Regions from separate parts of the Nocardioides sp. JCM 18999 genome, predicted to be linked through region 1. Evidence: riboswitches for the same ligand, from Rfam matches in the RefSeq annotation. Region 1 holds a riboswitch; the other holds the start of a gene.

Evidence for each region. Region 1 has a riboswitch for glycine ahead of gcvT (glycine cleavage system aminomethyltransferase GcvT). Riboswitches for the same ligand answer to the same signal wherever they lie in the genome.
Region 2: linked by a shared signal. The riboswitch ahead of gcvP (aminomethyl-transferring glycine dehydrogenase) and the one ahead of gcvT (glycine cleavage system aminomethyltransferase GcvT) in region 1 are both predicted to bind glycine.

What each region holds. Positions count from the first base shown of each region.
Region 1 is NZ_AP043887.1:3,105,161-3,114,865, reverse strand. Features, by position in the region: gene gcvH (glycine cleavage system protein GcvH) at 1-362, opposite strand, end outside; gene gcvT (glycine cleavage system aminomethyltransferase GcvT) at 409-1,512, opposite strand; glycine riboswitch at 1,563-1,676, opposite strand; glycine riboswitch at 1,677-1,769, opposite strand; gene ACZ5J1_RS15440 (M20 family metallopeptidase) at 1,803-3,044, opposite strand; gene ACZ5J1_RS15435 (hypothetical protein) at 3,091-4,566, opposite strand; gene ACZ5J1_RS15430 (SRPBCC family protein) at 4,630-5,151, opposite strand; gene ACZ5J1_RS15425 (ArsR/SmtB family transcription factor) at 5,148-5,462, opposite strand; gene ACZ5J1_RS15420 (sortase family protein) at 5,496-6,161, opposite strand; gene ACZ5J1_RS15415 (TspO/MBR family protein) at 6,322-6,810, shown strand; gene ACZ5J1_RS15410 (DinB family protein) at 7,048-7,743, shown strand; gene ACZ5J1_RS15405 (YybH family protein) at 7,799-8,188, opposite strand; gene speB (agmatinase) at 8,185-9,153, opposite strand; gene ACZ5J1_RS15395 (purine-cytosine permease family protein) at 9,146-9,705, opposite strand, start outside.
Region 2 is NZ_AP043887.1:1,456,503-1,466,207, forward strand. Features, by position in the region: gene ftsR (transcriptional regulator FtsR) at 1-344, shown strand, start outside; gene ACZ5J1_RS07065 (bifunctional nuclease family protein) at 383-892, shown strand; gene ACZ5J1_RS07070 (MerR family transcriptional regulator) at 1,092-1,694, shown strand; glycine riboswitch at 1,723-1,809, shown strand; gene gcvP (aminomethyl-transferring glycine dehydrogenase) at 1,881-4,772, shown strand; gene ACZ5J1_RS07080 (DNA recombination protein RmuC) at 4,799-6,268, opposite strand; gene pepN (aminopeptidase N) at 6,347-8,818, opposite strand; gene ACZ5J1_RS07090 (OsmC family protein) at 8,841-9,284, shown strand; gene ACZ5J1_RS07095 (peptidylprolyl isomerase) at 9,277-9,705, opposite strand, start outside.

The DNA.
Region 1 (9,705 bases):
GTCAGTTCGGCGTAGGCCGTGGCATCGAGCATCTCCGCCTCGGCGGTCACCTGGACCATGAACAGCCAGCCTTCGCCGTAAGGGTCGGTGTTGACAAGCCCTGAATCGGTGACGACCGCTTCGTTGACCGCGATCACCTCGCCGTCGAGCGGGGCGTAGAGGTCGCTGACCGACTTCGTGGACTCGAGCTCGCCGCACGCCTGACCGGCGGTGACCTGCGTGCCGACCTCGGGCAGGTCGACGAAGACGACGTCGCCGAGAGCGTCAGCGGCGAACGCGGTGATGCCGACCCGGGCGGTGTCGCCGTCGCGCGAGATCCACTCGTGCTCGGCGGTGTAGGACAGGTGGGTGGGGATCGTCATGGGTCTCTCCTGGCTGGTTTCGTGCTGCTCGGTGGGTGGGTGGTGCTCAGCGGGCGCGGACGTAGAACGGCAGCGCGACGACCTCGGCCGCGACGGCGGTGCCCCGCACGTCGATCGACAGCCGGGTGCCGGGTGCGGCCAGCTCGGGGCGGACGTGGGCCATCGCGATCGGGTGGCCGAGCGTGGGCGACGGCGACCCGCTCGTGACGGCGCCGACCACGTCACCGGTCGCGGTGTCGAGGACCGGGTAGCCGGCGCGCGGGGAGCGGCGCCCCTCCGGGACGAGGCCGACCAGCAAGGTGCGCGGGCCCTCCTCGCGCCGGGCGGCCAGGGCTGCGTCGCCGACGAAGCCGTCGGGCTTGTCGGCCACGACGACCCGACCGAGGCCGGCCTCGAACGGGGTGGTCGAGAGGTCGAGCTCGTGGCCGTAGAGCGGCATCCCGGCCTCGAGTCGGAGGGTGTCGCGGCACGACAGCCCGGCCGGGACCAGCCCGTGCTCGGCACCGGCCGCGGTGAGCGCGTTCCAGATCGCGACCGCGTCGGCGGGGGAGCAGTAGATCTCGAAGCCGTCCTCGCCGGTGTAGCCGGTGCGGGCGAGGAGGACGTCGACGCCGGCCAGGGTGCCGCGGTCGATGGCGTAGTACTTCAGTGCCTCGACCTCGAGGTCGGTCAGCGCGGCGACGATGGCCGCCGAGGCCGGACCCTGCACTGCCAGGAGGGCCCAGTCGGTCGAGCGGTTCGCGACGTCGGCGTCGTACTGCGTGGCCCGTTCGGCCAGGGCGGGGAAGACGGCGTCGACGTTCGACGCGTTCGCGACGACGAGGTAGTGCTCCTCGGCGAGGCGGTAGACGACCAGGTCGTCGATGATCCCGCCGTCGGGGGCGCAGATCATCGAGTACCGGGCGCCGCCGACCCGGATCGCCGAGGGCCGACCGACCAGTGCGTGGTCCAGGGCCCGGCCGGCGTCGGGGCCGGTGACCTCGATCTCGCCCATGTGGCACAGGTCGAAGAGGCCGGCGGTGGTCCGGACGGCGTGGTGCTCGGCGGTCTCGGAGCCGTACCGGATCGGCATTGCCCAGCCGGCGAAGTCGGCGAGGTGGGCGCCGAGCTCGACGTGGAGGTCGTGCAGCGGGGTGGGGCGGGACGTCATGGGTGGAGGCTCTCTGGCGTGCGCCGGCGGAACCGGCGGGCGGATGGATGCCTCCCCGCTCTGTCATGGGACCTGAGAGCTTCACCGCCCGATCCCGTGAGGGGGGGCGGCTTTCACCGTCGGTGCGTTCCCGCAGTGGGTGGGAACGACTTTCCAGAGTTCGCCTCGATGCAGCGGTCAGGGGGCCTGAGAGTTTCTCGGGGAGAGTTGCTCCTTCGGCGCCCCGCGCAGGGCGGGGACTCTCCCGCTGCACGTTGATCGGCGATGTGTCTTCAGTTGTGCGGCAGACCTTAGACGGTGGGTTCCTCGGCTTGCTCGTCAGGGCGGTTCGCGGGGACCCGGGTGGCGCCGGCGGGGCGCTGCCGCTGCAGCTCGAGGACGGCGGCGCGGGCCTCGGGGTCGAGGGCGAGGTCGACGATCGCGGAGGCCATCGCGGTCGCGCCGACGATGATCGCCTCGTCGGCTCCGGCCGAGGCGGTCTCGGCGGCGAAGTCGGCGGTGTGCGGCATCCCGGACGCGCCACGGACGGCGAGCATCGGGTGGATCGAGGGCACCACCTGGCTGACGTTGCCCATGTCGGTGGAGCCGCCGGTGAGGGTGCCGAGCTCGGTGTTGATCACCCGGCCCTGACGCTCGATCGCGGCGTCGAAGCGGTCGGCGAGGAAGCCGTGCTGGACCAGGGGTTCGTAGATCGGGTCGACCGGGACCACCTCGTACGTGCAGCCGGTGGCGATCGCGGCGCCCTGGACGCAGGCCAGGAACTTCTCCTTGAGCACCCGCTGCACCTCGCCGTCGGTGGAGCGGACCTCACCCTCGACGACGGCGGTAGCGGGGATGATGTTCGAGACGTCGCCGCCGGAGAGCGTGACGGCCGAGAGGCGTACGCCGTCGGGCAGCTGCTGGCGCAGCAGGCCGAGCGCGACGTGCAGGACGGTCGCGGCGTCACCGGCGTTGATCCCCCCGTCGGGGGCCGCCGCGGCGTGCGAGGCGCGGCCGGAGAAGGTGACCCGGAAGCGGTCACGGCCCTGCGAGCCGCAGTCCCGGGTGGGGACGGTGAGGTCCGGTCCGGGGTGGATCATCAACGAGACGGTGGCGTCCTCCCACGCACCCGCCTCGAGCATCAGGGCCTTGCCGCCGCCGACCTCCTCGGCGGGCGTGCCGAGCAGCTTCACGGTCAGGTCGAGCTCGTCGGCGAGCTCGGCCAACGCGATCGCCGCGCCGACCCCGGCGGTGGCGATGACGTTGTGCCCGCAGGCGTGACCGACTCCCGGGAGGGCGTCGTACTCGGCGCAGACCGCGACCGTGAGGGACCCGGTGCCGCGGACCGCTTCGATCGCGGTGTCCAGACCGTAGACGCCGACCTCGGTGGCGAATCCGGCGCTGCGGAGCAGGTCGGCGACCACCTCGGCGGAGCGGTGCTCGGCGAAGGCGAGCTCGGGGTGGGCGTGCAGGCTGTGGCTGGCCGCGACGAGGCGCTCCTGCCATGCGGCGAGCACTCCCTCCACCGTCGCGTGGGCCTGGAGGCTGGTCATGGTGGCCAAGTATGGGCCCGCGGGCAACGACCGTGACGGTGCCCCCTCAGCTGGGCGGGTTCTCCGTCACGGTCAGCAGGAAGACACCGCGGGTCGGGTCGGAGATCACCGTCCGGGCCCGTGCCAGCCGGGCTTCGAGCTCGGCTCGCTCGAGGTCGTCTCGCAGGTCCTGCAGGGGATCGGCGGACGCGGGCTTCAGCTTCGCCCGGTTCTCCTTCTCGGTCACCCGGGCGCCGGACGTGAACGGCTGGGACAGCGCGGCTCCGGCCTCGTAGGCGTCCTTGGCCGCTGCGGGCAGGGTGGCCAGAGCCTGGTTCTGCTTCACCTTCGGATCGGTCCGGTCGGAGGTGACCGAGGCCACCAGCCCGTCGTCGTCGAAGGTGATCGCGAGACTTCCCTCGTCCTTGTTCGCCAGCAGCGGGAGGAACTCGTCCTCGCGGTCGGAGCGGACCACGATCTTGCGTTCGACGCTGGTCGGCGCCAGCGCGTAGGGGCCGCCGGCCGTGTCCCGGGTGACCGTCCAGGTGGTGAGGGTGACCAGCTCCTGTCGGCGGAACGCCACCCGGGGACGAGTCGGGTCGGACGGTTCGGTCGTCGCCGGGGTCGGTGGGTCCGTCGGGGCCTCGGCGGCGAGGAAGTCGCAGGTGACCGCGATGCGGAGGTCCTCGAAGAGGGGCGACCAACGTCGGCTGCTCGGGTGGTCGGGGATCCCGTTGAACGGGAACTTGGCGGCCGCCGCGACGTGGAGCTGCTTCGTGGTGGGGAGGTCCTCGATCACGAAGGTCTCGTTGAAGTGGTCGGTGTGGGTCACGACCGCCTGGTCGACGACCCAGGCGGCGTAGGCCTTCTCGACCTCGGCCAGCGTCTCGCGGACCTGGAGCAGGGCCTTGGTGTTGGCCTTCAGGTCGGCAGCCAGGACGGCGGGTGCCTGGACCGAGGTCGGGCTGGTCAGCTGCGCGGCGTGCGCGACCAGCAGCATCTGCGACCAGCGCAGGCTGGCCAGCACCTCGGCGTCCGCAGGGTGCTCGGCGACGTACCGGCTGTGGATGCCGAGCTCCGTGGCGGGCGGGCGGGACGTCGCCGCCGGACCGGGGAACGACGCGTCGATCCGCAGGGCCTTGACCCCGTACGTGATGGCGCCGGCGGCGAGAGCCCCCAGTGTCGCGGCGGCGATCCCGGGCGGTCCGGTGGCGAGCAGGGGGCTGAGCATCCCGGCGGTCTGGAACCCCACCGCGACGGCGGCCTTGAGCCGTTCGTCGGAGTGGTCCTCGGTGACGCTGTTGATCGAGGTGAGCCGACCGTCGGACGCGAGACCGACGGTGAGGGTGCGCTTGTTGTGCTGGGGATCCGGTGCGACCAGGGTGCGCACCGCCCGGGCGTCGGCGACGATCTCGGTGACCACGTGGGACGACCGGGTGGTCGCCACGCGTGGGTCGAGCACGGGGTTGTCGACGGTCGTGCGGGTGCCGCCGATCGTCACCGTGGTGACGGGGAGCCGGTAGTCGAGGGTGAGGTCGGGCACGACGCCATCCTCGCGAGACCGTTCCGCGTCCGCATCACCACTTTGGGGAGGGGCGGGGCCGGGTCAGCCGTCGGTCTCGTCGGCGTAGATCAGCGATCCGGGGGTGTCGAGCAGGTCGCCGGTCTCGAGCAGGGTCTTGAGCCCGGAGAGGATCATCGGCCAGCCGCCGTACAGCTCGGCGTTGGCGTGCGCGGGCAGCTGGTCGTGGATGACCGTCAGCCGGCACGAGGTGCCGATCTGCTCGATCTCCCAGGTCACCCGGGTCTGGCCGACGGCTCGGACCTCGTCGCTCCACTGCGCGGTGAAGGTCTGCACCAGCAGGTGTGGCGGGTCGACCTCGACGTTGGTGCCCGAGGCGATCTCGAAGCCGCCGGCCTGGGAGCTGTACGTCGACCCGGTCGCCCAGTCCGAGACGGTGGCGGCCCCGAAGCTGTACTTGGCGCGCTGCTCCGGGTCGGTGATCGCTGCCCAGAGCTTCTCGGGCGTGGTCTTGATGAAGATCTCGAAGACGGCGGTTCCTTCTGCGACCGGGGCGGTGCCCTCGGTCCAGGAGACTCGCCTGTCGGTGGTGGGTTCGGTGGTCATGCCTCGTCCTCCAGTTCCTGCTTGAGCTGGGTCAGCCCTGCGGACCAGGGCTGGGAAAACTTGCTGACCCAGCGGTCGTAGACCTGCTGGATCGGGACCGGGTTGAGGAAGTGCAGCTTCTCCCGGCCGTGGCGGCGCGTGCTGATCAGCCCGGCCTCTTCGAGGACCCCGAGGTGCTTCATCACCCCGAAGCGAGTCATGTCGTGGGCGCTGGACTCGAGGGCGCTGAGGGTCTGGCCGTCCTGCTCGAACAGTGCGTCGAGGAGGCTGCGTCGGGTCGGATCGGCGAGCGCCTTGAAGACCGCGTCCATGGATCGACAATAGGTGACCAAATAGTCACATGTCTAGGTGGTCGGTCCGATCCGGGTGGCGAGGACCACCAGGTTGTCCTGTTCCGGGAGCGGATCGTCGGGCTGCAGGAGGCAGGCCAGGATCACCAGGTCGTTGCCCCGCTTGGCTGCGTCGCCCCAGATGCGGAGGTCGGCGGCGGCGTCGGACTTCGACTCGACCATGGTGCGGGTGACCCGGTACTCCACGGCACCGACCTCGACCGGGTCGCCCACCGTGACCGCCACGACGTCGGACTCGGGGTCGACCAGCGCGTTTCCCGGGCCGTTCCCGTGCTCCACCGCGTGGAAGGCGACGACCGACAGCCCTGAACCAGGATCGGCAGGGTCGCCGTAGTCGCGCATCAGGAACGCGGCGGTCAGGTCGGGCGGGTTGATCACGGAGCCGGTCACCGAGGCTTCCTTGAGGGCGACGTCGAGGCCCTGCTCGGGCATCCGGAAGCGTTGCCCCGTGGGCCGGGCGCGGGAGCCGCCGATGTCAGGCGCCGCACCCCACTCGACGCGATCACCGTCGAGGTCGCGGCTGACGTAGCCGCCGGTGTCGGCGCTGCGCACGTAGAACCGGATCATGATCCCGGCGGCGACGATCGCGGCGATGGCCACGATGGCGAAGGCCACCGTCCACCAGGGAGGGCGCCGTGCGGGCAGGTGCCAGTGCGTCACGAGACCCGGCTGATCCGTCGTGCCATGGAACCCTCTCGAACACCAGGCGGGGGACCCAGGATGCCCACGCCACCGCGGGCGAGACGGCGCTCTGGTGTCGACATACCCAGGCCTCGGTATGCGTGCTTCAGACGGCTGAAAGGCGGGTACGGAGGGAGCTATGAGCACACACGCTGCAGCGCGCCCCGGCCCATCGAGCTGGCTCGCGTTCCTCGGCTTCGCCGCCTCGGTGATCGCGGTGGCTGCCGTCGGGGGTGTGGCCGCGAGCGGGTCGCGGAGCACCTACGCCGACCTCGACCTGCCGGGGTTCGCCCCTCCCGGCTGGCTCTTCGGACCGGTCTGGACCGTGCTCTACGTCCTGATCGCCGTCTCGGGGTGGCTGGTCTGGCGGCGCGTGGGCTGGCACCGGTCCCTGATCCCGTACGCCGTCCAGCTGGTGCTCAACGCCTGCTGGACGCCGCTCTTCTTCGCTGCCGGGTGGTACGGGCTCGCCCTCGCCGAGATCCTGGTGCTGCTCGGCGCCATCGTCTGGACGATCGCCGGGTTCGCGCCGATCTCGACCCTCGCCGGCTGGCTGCTCGCGCCCTATGCGCTCTGGGTCGTCTTCGCCTCCTGCCTGAATGCGAGCATCTGGTGGCTCAACCGCTGACCCTCGCCTGTGGCGAAACCGCACGCCCTGTGCGGTTTCGCAGGATGGGCGCCGAGGTTCGGGCGCGAAACGACACACGGTGTGCGGTTTCGTTCTGAGGCGGTGTTGAGCGGCATCGGCTCCGCGTTCGGTCCCGGGTGATCCGCGCCGCTGCTCGCTGACCGCTCCTCGCTCCAACGCGACGTGCCCCCGCAGGACCTGCGGGGGCACGTCGCGTCTCCGTGTCAGGATCGGTGGATGGACGTCTCGGACCAGGACCTGTCGGGCACGCGGTTCGTGCGGTGCGACCTGTCGGGGGCGGTGATCCGCGGATCCGACGTCACGGGGCTGGAGGTCGACGACCCACACCTGTTCCGTGGCTTCCTGTGGGTCAACGGGGTCGACGTCGTCCCGTTCGTGGACGCCGAGCTCAACCGTCGCTTTCCGGGACGCGAGCTCCGGAACGCGACGACACCCGCGGGTCTCGTCGCTGCGTGGGCAGCGGTCGAGGAGGCATGGTCCGCGGTCGTGCCCACGGCCACCGGTCTCGAGGACGTGGCGATCGACGGGGAGTGGAGCTTCGCGCAGACCCTGCGCCACCTCGTGATGGCCACCAACGCGTGGCTCGACGGCGCTGTCCTCGGGCTGGACGAGCCCTTCCACCCGATCGGCCAGCCGTTCGCGGAGTACGAGCTCGACGGCGGTGACCTGTCGATCTTCCGCGAGCCCGACTCCTATGCCGAGGTGCTCGAGGTCCGGGCGGCTCAGCAGGCGAGGGTGCGGGACTTCATCGCCGGAGTGACCACCGAGACGCTCGCCACGACCGGTCCGCATCCGTGGGCGCCCGACCGCCAGGTCCCGGTCCTGTCCTGCCTCCAGGTGATCCTCAACGAGGAGTGGGAGCACCTGCGCTACGCCGTCCGTGACCTCGCGATCGCGGACGGCGCACGCTGAGGCCGCCCAACTGTGGAGCGCCACGGTCACATGGTGACCGTGGCGCTCCACAACTTCAGTCGGCGGCGTGCGCCGGGTCGGGTGAGAGGTGCTCGTGCACGCAGCTCCACGAGCCGCCCTCGCGGTGCAGCACGATCGTCTCGCGCTCGAAGACCTCGCTGCGTTCACCGTCGATCAGGCGGACGGTGCGCACCTGGTGGGTGAAGATCGCGAGGTCGCCGTACTGGTCGACGCGTGCGTCGGTGGACTCGCACTCGAGCACCTGGAAGCCGGCCTCGGCCACCCACTCGGCCCACATCGCCTCGTAGGCGGCGCGGTTGGCCACCAGCGCCGGGGTGTCGTGGAACAGGAAGGTCGCGTCCGGGTGGAAGTGCGCGAAGTACCGCTCGGCGTCGCTGGCGGCGAACGCCTCGACCAGCGACTCGGCGAAGGCGAGGGGGGTCATGCGTCACTCCTGGGAGCCATGGCGCTGATCAGCTCGTACGCCGTGTGCGATGCCGCGATCCCCGTGATCTCGGCGTGGTCGTAGGCAGGGGAGACCTCGACGATGTCGGCCCCCACGATGTTGAGGTGGGAGAGCTGGCGCAGGATCGCGAGCAGCTCCCGGCTGGTCATGCCGCCGGCCTCGGGGGTGCCGGTGCCCGGCGCGAACGCCGGGTCCAGCACGTCGATGTCGATCGAGATGTAGACCGGGCGCTCGCCGACGCGAGCCGCGATCCGCTCCGCGACACCGGTGCTGCCGAGCGCGTCCAGCGCCGTGGCCGGGACCATGGCGAAGCCGAGCTCGCGGTCGTCGACCAGGTCCTTGGCGCCGTACAGCGGACCGCGGGTGCCGACGTGGACACAGCCGGAGGTGTCGATCAGACCCTCCTCGGACGCCCGGCGGAACGGGGTGCCGTGGGTGTACGCCGCCCCGAAGTAGGTGTCCCAGGTGTCGAGGTGGGCGTCGAAGTGGACGACCGCGATCGGGTCGTCCTTCTTCAGCGCCCGCAGCAGCGGGAGGGCGACGGTGTGGTCGCCGCCCAGGACGAGCAAGCGGTCGGCCTGCTCGCGCAGCTCACGCGCACCCCGCTCGATCCCGGTGATCGCCTCCTCGATGGAGAAGGGGTTGGCGACCAGGTCGCCCGCGTCGGCGACCTGCATGGACGCGAACGGGGAGAGGTCGACGGCGGGGTTGTAGGGCCGCAGCAGCTTGGAGGCACCGCGGATGTGGGCCGGGCCGAATCGTGCGCCGGGACGGTAGGAGACGCCGGCGTCGAACGGGATGCCGACCACGGCGAGGTCAGCGGAGCCGACCTCGTCGAGGCGGGGCAGCTGGGCGAAGGTCGACGGCCCGGCGAAGCGCGGTACCTGGGCGTTGTCGACCTGGCCGACGAACCCGTTCTCACTCACACGGGGGAACTCAGGCATGGGTCTCATCCCGCTTCGTCAGCTCGTCCAGCTCGGCGCGCTCCTCGCTGCGGTTGCGCAGGATCTGGCGGTGCGTCGAGGCCTTCGGGTCGTCGACCACGGCCGGGATCTCGGCGTCGCTCGACGGCACCAGGCGAGCGCCCTCGGGGCCGAAGACGTAGCGCGGCTCCGGGAAGACGAAGAGCATCACCAGGTAGAGCACCGCGGCCATGCCGATCGCCACCGGGAGGCTGATGTCGATGCCGCCGGCGGCGTCGCGGAACGGGCCCTGGATGAGCGGCGGGTAGTTGGCGAACAGCAGACCGCCGATGGCGGACGGGATCCAGGCCGCCATGCCGCGCCAGTTGACGCCGTTGCTGAACCAGTAGGCGCCACCGAGCTTGCCGAGGTTGAACACCTGCAGGTCGGCCGCGCTGTAGTGCCCACGGCGGACGATGTAGCCGATGGTCATGATGATCATCCACGGCGTGGTGCAGATGACGATGGCGCCGATGAAGGCGTTCACGCTGTCGACCATGTCGAAGGCGAGGCGCCCGACCAGGATGAAGATGA
Region 2 (9,705 bases), 1.6 Mb from region 1:
AGCGACGCGACGCGTTGCGCCTGTCGCGGAAGGAAGTCCTCAAGGTGGCTGAAGTGACCGAGGAGTTCCTGGCCGAGCTGGAGGCGGCCAAGGTGGTCACTCCGTCGCGCTCCGGGCACTACACGACCGACGACCTCTCGCTGGTCCGGACGGCGAGCGACCTGGCTGACTTCGGGTTCCACGCCGCGGCGTTCCGCGTGTTCCGCAATGCTGCCGACCGTGAGGCCGACCTCGTCCGGCAGGCGCTGAGCGGGCGACGCGACAGCGACGAGGTGGGCGCGACGCTGGCTGCCCTGACGGCACGGATGCACGGACTGCTGCTCAAGTCCTCGCTCCGCGACTGACCCGACCCCCGACTTCTCCACTGACGTAGGCTGACGACGTGCGTGAGGTCGACGTCCTGGGGGTGCGGGTCGAGGTTCCCTCGAACCAGCCCCTCGTGCTGCTCCGCGAGGTCGACGGCTCGCGCTACCTGACCATCTGGATCGGTGCCGTCGAAGCCACGGCCATCGCCTTCGCCCAGCAGGGCGTCGTGCCACCGCGACCGCTGACCCACGACCTGCTCGGAGACGTGATCACCGCGCTGGGCGCCGAGGTCGCCGAGGTCAGGATCACCGAGGTCCGTGACAACGTCTTCTACGCCGTGGTCGCCTTCGACAACGGCGTCGAGGTCTCGGCCCGTCCGTCCGACGCGATCGCCCTGGCCCTGCGGGTCGGCGCGCCGGTCCGTTGTGCCGACGGGGTGCTCGCCGAGGCGGGGGTCTACATCCCCGAGGGCGGGGACGATGACGAGGCCGACGCCGAGGCGCCCGAGGTCGATGCCGCGGAGGAGGTCGAGCGGTTCCGCGAGTTCCTCGACCACGTCAGCCCGGAGGACTTCTCCACCGATTGAGCAGGTTCGGCACCAACCCTGAGTCTCAATCTGAGGTTGAGGGTTGCGACACGCCGGGAAGGTCTTTGACCCGATGGGGGACGAGGCCTACGGTGAAGTGTCTCTGTTGTAACTCCACCGGTGAGATTCCCTGATCGGGATGACCCGGACTTCCCCTTTCGGAGTTACGCTCAACGGAGTAGACCTCACGGAGGACAACGTGTTGGAGCACGAGCAGGAGAACGGCCAGAGCGCCGAGGTACTCGCGGCCGCCGCCGAAGCGGACGAGCAGGGCCTGCTGTTCACTGATGACGTCTCTCCGTTGCCCAGTGACGCGGGTTACCGCGGACCGACGGCCTGCAACGCGGCCGGCATCACCTACCGCCAGCTCGACTACTGGGCCCGCACCGGCCTGATCGAGCCGAGCGTCCGTGGTGCCAGCGGTTCGGGCAGCCAGCGGCTCTACTCGTTCCGCGACATCCTGATCCTCAAGGTGATCAAGCGCCTCCTCGACGCCGGCATCTCCCTGCAGCAGATCCGCACGGCCGTCACCCACCTGCGTGAGCGCGGCACCGACGACCTCACCCGCGTCACCCTGATGAGCGACGGTGCCTCGGTCTACGAGTGCACCAGCAACGACGAGGTCATCGACCTGCTCCAGGGCGGTCAGGGCGTGTTCGGTATCGCGATCGGTGGCGTGTGGCGCGAGATCGAGGGCACGCTGTCGGCCCTGCCGAGCGAGCGTGCCGCGGACGACGAGTCCACGGGGTCCGTCGAGGGCGACGAACTCGCCGCGCGTCGGGCCGCCCGCAAGATCGGCTGATCGGCTGCGCTAGACTCAGCGCTGCTACGAAGGCCGCGCGGGAGAGTCCCGAGTCGGGCGCCGAAGGGGCAATTCCTCCCCGGAATCTCTCAGGCACCACGACCGCGCGGACATGGCGAGTCTGAAGTCCCACCGTCGGGGCGACAGAGGGGGAGGGTGATCACCCCTACGCCCCTGGAGGTCTGAGTGACCGACTCGCCCACGCTCGCCGAGCTCGACGCCGCGTCCCCGTTCGTACGTCGCCACATCGGTGTCACCACCGAGGCCGAGCAGACCATGCTCGCGCGACTCGGCTTCGGCTCGCTCGACGAGCTGATGGCCGCCGCTGTCCCGGCCGGCATCCGCAGCCACGAGCAGCTCGACCTGCCGCCCGCAATGAGCGAGCAGGCGGTCAGCGCCCTGGCCCGTGAGCTGGCTGGACGCAACAACCCGGCGGAGTCGCTGATCGGCCTGGGTTACCACGCCACCATCACGCCGCCCGTCATCCGGCGCAACGTGCTCGAGGACCCGGCCTGGTACACCGCCTACACGCCGTACCAGCCCGAGATCTCCCAGGGCCGCCTCGAGGCCCTGATCAACTTCCAGACGATGATCGGGGACCTCACCGGTCTGCCGGTCTCGAACTCCTCGCTGCTCGACGAGGGAACGGCCGCCGCCGAGGCGATGACCCTGGTCCGCCGCGCCAACAAGGCCAACGGCAACGGGTCCTTCGTGGTCGATGCCCGCGCGCTGCCGCAGACCATCGAGGTCGTGCGCACCCGTGCCGAGGCGATGCGGATCGACGTCATCGTCGCCGACCTCGCCGACGAGCTCCCCGAGGGCTCGATCGCCGGTGTGCTCGTCCAGTACCCCGCCGCGGACGGGTCGCTGCCCGACCTCGGTGCGCTGGTCGCCCGGATCCACGAGCGCGGTGCCCTCGCGGTCGTCGCCGCCGACCTGCTGGCCCTCACGGTGCTGGAGTCGCCGGGCGAGCTCGGTGCCGACGTCGTCGTCGGATCGGCCCAGCGGTTCGGCATCCCGCTCTTCTACGGTGGCCCGCACGCCGGGTTCATGGCCGTGCACCAGGGTCTGGAGCGGCACCTGCCCGGACGCCTGGTCGGGGTGTCGATCGACGCCGAGGGCCGGCCCGCCTACCGGCTCGCGCTGCAGACCCGGGAGCAGCACATCCGCCGGGAGAAGGCGACCTCCAACATCTGCACCGCCCAGGTGCTCCTGGCCGTCGGTGCCGCGATGTACGCGGTCTACCACGGTCCCGAGGGCCTGACCGACATCGCGCGGCGCACCCACCGCTACGCCGCCGTGGTCGCCGCGGGCCTGCGTCGCGCCGGCCTCGCGCTGGTCTCGGAGTCGTTCTTCGACACGATCACCGTCGCGGTGCCGGGCGGGGCTGCGGCTGTGGTCGAGGCTGCCCGCACCGCCGGGTTCCACCTCCGTCTGGTCGACGCCGACACCGTCGCGCTCTCGACCTCCGAGGTCACCTCTCGGGCCACGGTCGTCGGCGTCCTCACCGCGTTCGGTGCGGTGCCGGCTGGCACCGACGTCGAGGGTCTCGTCGACGAGCTCGACCGGACCACCGCGTCGGCGATCCCGGACGCCCTGGTGCGCCGGACGCCGTTCCTCACCCACGAGGTCTTCGGCGCGCACCGCTCCGAGACCCAGATGCTGCGCTACCTGCGCCAGCTCTCGGGGCGTGACTACGCGCTCGACCGCGGCATGATCCCGCTGGGTTCGTGCACGATGAAGCTGAACGCCACCACCGAGATGGAGCCGATCAGCCTTCCGGGCTTCGCCGACCTGCACCCCTTCGTCCCGGCCGAGGACGCCTCCGGCTACGCCGTCCTGGTCGCCGAGCTCGAGGGGTGGCTGGCCGAGGTGACCGGCTACGACCGCGTCTCCATCCAGCCCAACGCCGGATCCCAGGGCGAGCTGGCCGGGCTGCTCGCCATCCGTGGCTACCACCTGGCCAACGGCGAGGGTCAACGCGACGTCTGCCTGCTGCCCTCCTCGGCGCACGGCACCAACGCCGCCTCGGCGATCATGGCCGGGATGCGCGCGGTCGTGGTCAAGTCGCACGAGGACGGCACGGTCGACCTCGACGACCTGCGCGCCCAGTGCGACCTGCACAGCGACGACCTCGCGGCGATCATGGTCACCTACCCGTCGACCCACGGGGTCTACGAGGAGGGGATCACCGAGCTCTGCGAGATCGTGCACTCCCACGGTGGCCAGGTCTACATCGACGGCGCCAACTTCAACGCGCTGCTGGGCTACGCCAAGCCCGGGCAGTTCGGGGGCGACGTCTCGCACCTCAACCTGCACAAGACCTTCTGCATCCCGCACGGCGGCGGTGGCCCGGGTGTCGGTCCGGTGGCGGTGCGCGAGCACCTCGCGCCGTACCTGCCCACGCACCCGTTGCACCCGGAGGTCGAGCGTCGCGACGGGATCGGTCCGATCTCGGCGGCGCCGCACGGCTCCGCCGGCATCCTGCCGATCTCGTGGGCCTACGTCCGGCTGATGGGGGCCGAGGGACTGACCCGGGCCACCGCGACGGCGGTGCTGTCGGCGAACTACATCGCGGCTCGACTGGGTGAGGCCTTCCCGGTGCTCTACCGCGGCGACTCGGGACTGGTCGCGCACGAGTGCATCCTGGACCTGCGTCCCCTCACCCAGGCCACGGGAGTCACGGTCGACGACGTCGCGAAGCGACTCATCGACTACGGCTTCCACGCCCCGACGATGTCGTTCCCGGTCGCCGGCACGCTGATGGTCGAGCCCACCGAGTCCGAGGACCTGGCCGAGCTCGACCGGTTCATCGACGCCATGATCGCGATCCGGGGCGAGATCGACCGGGTCGCCTCAGGGGAGTGGACCCCGGAGAACTCCGTGCTGCGCGGTGCACCCCACACGACCCGTGCACTCGTCGGCGACTGGGACCGGGCCTACTCGCGGACCGAGGCCGTCTTCCCGACCGGCATCGACCCCGACAAGTACTGGGCGCCGGTCGCGCGGATCGACAACGCCTACGGCGACCGCAACCTGGTGTGCGCCTGCCCGCCGGTGGAGGCCTTCGCCGAGTAGGACTCAGCAGCGACCGGAGGCGTCGATCAGATCGCCTCGGAGTCGTCCAGCCGGACGGCCTCGAGGGTGATCCGGTCGGCGCCTTCGGGGATCTCGGGCCGCTCGACGTCGGCGAGCGCGTCGAAGTCACTGGCCGTGAGCGGCTTCGGGGTGGTGTCGATCTGGGCGGGGGAGCCGAGCACCAGGGACTCGTCGAGGTTGTGGATCTTGCGCGCCGAGACGAGGACCCGGGTCTCCAGCGTGCTGACGAACCCGTTGTAGTCCTTGACCGTCGTCTCGAGCGAGCGGCGCATCTTCTCGATCTTCGTCACCATGGTGGCGATCCGGTCGTAGAGCTGGTTGCCGAGGTCGAAGAGCACCTTGGCGTCCTCGGTGAGGACCTCCTGCTTCCAGGTGTAGGCCACGGTCTTGAGCAGGCCCCACAGGTTCGTCGGGGTCGCCAGGATCACGCCGCTGCGGAACGCGTACTCCATCAACGAGGGGTCGGTCTCCAGCGCCAGGGCGAGGATCTGGTCGTTGGGGATGAACGCCACCGTGAACTCCGGGCTGGCGTCGAGGCCGGTCCAGTAGCCCTTCTGGCTGAGCACGTCGACGTGACCGCGCACCTTGCGCGCGTGGTCCTGCAGCAGGCTGAGTCGTTCACCGGCCTCGATCCCTTCACGCTGGGACTCGAGGAAGGAGCTGAACGGGACCTTGGCGTCGATCGCCATCTGCTTCCCGCCCGCGAGGTTGATCACCATGTCGGGACGGCGGGCGCCCGACTCGGCCTCCATCGTGTGCTGCACCGAGAAGTCCACCCGGGGGAGCAGGCCTGCGGACTCGACCAGCGTGCGCAGCTGGGTCTCGCCCCAGACGCCGCGGACCGCGTTGTTCTTCAGGGCGCCGGCCAGGCTGTCGGCGGCGCGGCGCGACTCCTCAACGCTGGTCTGGGTCTGCCGGATCTGCTGGGCGAGCTCGCCGTGCTGCTCCGCGCGCTGGGCCTCCATCTGGTGGACGCGCTTCTGCATCTGCTCGAGCTGCTCCGCGACCGGCGCGATGGTCTTGAGCACCTGGGCCTGGCCGGCCTCGGTGCGCTCCCGCTCGGCCGCGGTGACCCGCTGGGCCTCCAACAGCTCGCGGTACTGCTGGCGCAGCTCGCTGACGGTCTCCTGCATGCCGATCAGGGCCGCCTGAGCCGCGGCGAGCTCCGCCTCGGTGGTGGAACGGATCTCGCTCTCGTGCTGCAGCAGCTGGGCGACCGTGGCGTCCTGTCGGGCCGCCATCATCGCCTCGGCCTGAGCGACCTCCGCCTGGGTCGACGCGGCGGCCTCGGACTGGAGGCGCGCCTGGAGGATCTGGAACCGCTGGTCGAACTCGGTCGAGGCCGTCGCGCTCGCCTCGTCGACACGACGGCTCCACGTGGCCGCCGTCCGTGCCGATCCAGCGATCGCTCCGACTGCTGCACCTGCGGCCAGACCGACCACGAGGGCAATGAACACCAACAACTCCGCTCCCATGGGCCGAAGTCTCGCAGCGCCTACCGACAGAACCGGGGACCCACGCCGGGACCCCAGTGCTCACCCGGGGTGAACGGGTCAGGAACCGAAGCGTTCCTGGACGGCGAGCAGGCGTCGCAGCTCGTCGGTCAGGTCGCTCAACCGCCGCCGGAGCGGGCCGGCCAGCTCAGGATCGGCGATCGTCGCCCGGGCACGCTCCAAGGTGCGCGGGGCGACGGAGCCGGTCGGGAAGAAGGCCGCGGCGGCATCCCCGAGCACCCATCCGCTGCGGACCCGGGCGGTGCCGGCGATGGAGTCGAAGTAGGCGTCGACGTACCGAGCGGTGAGCTCCTCCTGGCCGCCCTGCCACAGGCCGCCGCCGGCCGCGGTGATCTCGTAGTTCGACGCCTCGGTCTCGCCCAGGAAGATCGACCACGCGTGCGCCTTGGCCTGCTCGTCGGGCAGTGAGCACAACGCCGCGGTCAGGGCGACCTTGGCGTCGACGGCAGGGTCCGCCTCGAAGGCGGCGGCCAGCTCGTCCCGGTCGATCCGGCCCAGGCTGGCGAGCCGGGTGAGGATGCGCCACCGCAGGGCGCGGTCGACCACGATGCCGTCGGGGGCCGTCTCGAGCAGGCCGCGGAGCTCGGCCGCGTCGCTGGCGGTGCCGATCTGGGTGCGGAAGGCGGCCAGCTGACGCTCGGAGCCGGTCTCCTCGACCCCGACGGCCGTGAGCGCCGCGGCGTGCAGCCGGTCGGCCGATCCGGCCGGCGCCAGCGGGATCACCTGGCGACTGAGCCAGCCCGAGGTGCGACGCGGGGTGTCCTCGGCGTCGTCGAGGGGGAGCGCCGCGACGGCGATGTCGATGATCCGGGCCGGGTCGACCGCGGCGTTGTAGAACCCGCTGCGCAGGGTGTTCCATACCCCGGCGGTCAGCCGGCGGTCGGTGATCCGGGGCAGCAGGGTGACCAGCGCCTCGACCGTGGCGGGATCGGGAACCGCCACCGCCCAGGTGTCCTCCAGCGGGTCGAGGAGCACGGCGTCGGCCTCCACGGCGTACGGCGTCCCGCCGGCGTCGATGCTCGGGTCGACCGTGACCTCGTCGAGGCTCCAGGCGCCGTCGCGAGCGACCGCGGTCCGGAAGCGGTGGGTCCGCCCCGGGGTCGCGTCGACCGAGGCGGTCGCGGGGGGAGTGCGGACGAGGCGGTCGGCGTCGCGGTCCCAGTGCAGCCGGTCGACGCCGGGGGTGACGAGCCACTCGTCGGCGAAGCCGTCCAGGTCGCTGGCCCCGGCGTCCTTCCAGGCGCCGAGCAGGTCCGCGAGCGTGGCGTTGTCGAACCGGTGGGCCTCGAAGTGGGCCCTCACGCCGGCGAAGAAGACCTCGTCGCCCATCGTCCGGGCCAGCTGCTTGAGCAGCGCCGACCCCTTCGAGTAGGAGATCCCGTCGAAGTCCTGCAGGGCACCGAGCGCGTCGGCCGCCCCGTTGCCGGCCACCGGGTGGGTGGTGGGGGACTGGTCCGCGATCAGGCCCCACTGGCGCCGGGCGTAGGCCATGTCGGTCCACGTGTCGTCGTACTGCGTGACGTCGGCCGTCACCCGGTTGCCCACGTACTCCGCGAAGGACTCGTTGAGCCAGAGGTCGTCCCACCACGCCGGCGTGACCAGGTTGCCGAACCACTGGTGGGCCAGCTCGTGGGCGATCGTGGTGGCCCGCTGGATCCGGGCGCCGCGGGTGGCCCGCGAGGTGAAGATCAGGCCGTCGCGGAACGTGACGCAGCCGGGGTTCTCCATCGCGCCGGCGTTGAACTCCGGCACGAAGCACTGGTCGTACTTGCCGAACGCGTAGCGGATCCCGAAGAGCCGGTGCTGCTCGTCGAAGGACTGCTTCGTGATCGTGAAGATCTCCTCGGCCTGCTCCTCGAGCTGGGTGGCGAGGCTGGCGCGAGCGAGCAGCCCGAGGGCGATCCCGTCGTGCTCGGTCTCGATCACGTGGTACGGCCCGGCGACCAGGGTGACGAAGTACGTCGACAGCGGCTGGCTCGGCTCGAACACCCAGTGTCCGGGGGCGTCCTGGGTTCCCGCGGCGTTGGCGCGCACGACCCAGTCGGTGGGAGCGGTCACCTGGAAGGTGTACGGCGCCTTGAGGTCGGGCTGGTCGAAGCAGGCGAAGATCGTCGGCGCCGCGTCCATGAAGGACATGCCGTAGACGTAGGGCTTCCCGTCGGTGGGATCGACCGAGCGGTGCAGCCCCTCACCGTCGTTGCGGAACGGCATCGTGGCGTCCACCTCGAGGAGGTGCTCTCCGGCCGTCAGCGTCAACGGGAACCGGCTGTTCTCGAGACGGTCGACGTCCAGGTCGGCGCCGTCGAGGCGGATCCGGTGCAGCGTGACGGGGCGCAGGTTGAGGAACGTGGTGCCGTCGCCGCTGGTGAACCGGATCGTGGCCTGGGAGCCGAAGGTGGCCTCGTCCCGGGCGAGATCGAGGGAGACGTCGTAGGCCTGGAGCCCCAGCAGCTCCTTGCGGGCTACCGCTTCGTCGCGGGTCAAGCTGAGGCTCGGCATGAGATCGACCATGGCTCGACCCTAATGTTGAGCCATGAGCGAGCAGAAGCCAGTCCCGTCGCCGCGCCGTGTGGAACTCACCAAGCAGGGTGAGCACCGGTTCAAGGCCACCAACGACCGTGGTGGCGTGATCAGCATGGGTCACGGCGACGACCCGGACTTCACCCCGGTGGAGCTGCTGCTGGCCGCGGTCGTCGGGTGCAGCGCGCTCGACGTCGACTTCATCACCGGCAAGCGGGCGCCGTTCGAGACGTTCGCCGCCACCGCCGAGGGCACGAAGCTGCGCGACGAGTCCGGCAACCACCTCGACCAGGTCCGGGTGACCTTCGACGTCACGTTCCCGGCCGGTGAGGCGGGCGATGCCGCCCGCGCCGTGCTCGCCTCGGCGATCCAGATGAGTCAGGACCGGCTGTGCACCGTCGGTCGCACCGTTGCCCTGGAGACCCCGGTGATCTACGAGGAGGGCGACCTCAGCTGATCGTGACGCCGGTGATGGTCGCCTCGGCGTTGGGGTGGCCGTCACCGTCGCCGTTGGCGTTGTCTGAACCCTCGGCCGCGATCTTCTTGACGACAGCGAGGCCCTCGGCCGACATCGTGCCGAAGACGGCGTACGCCGGCGGGAGCGGGCTGTCCTCGTAGACGAGGAAGAACTGCGAGCCGTTGGTGCCGGGTCCGGCGTTGGCCATGGCCACGGTGCCGGCCGGGTAGGTGCCGTTCGTCGCGGTGGCACCGTCGAGCTCGTCGTCGAAGGCGTAGCCCGGCCCGCCGCTTCCGGTGCCGGTCGGGTCGCCGCACTGGAGCACGAAGATGCCGCCGGTGGTCAGCCGGTGGCACGCCGTGTTGTCGAAGTACCCCTGCTCCGCCAGGGAGACGAACGAGTTCACCGTGCACGGCGCGAC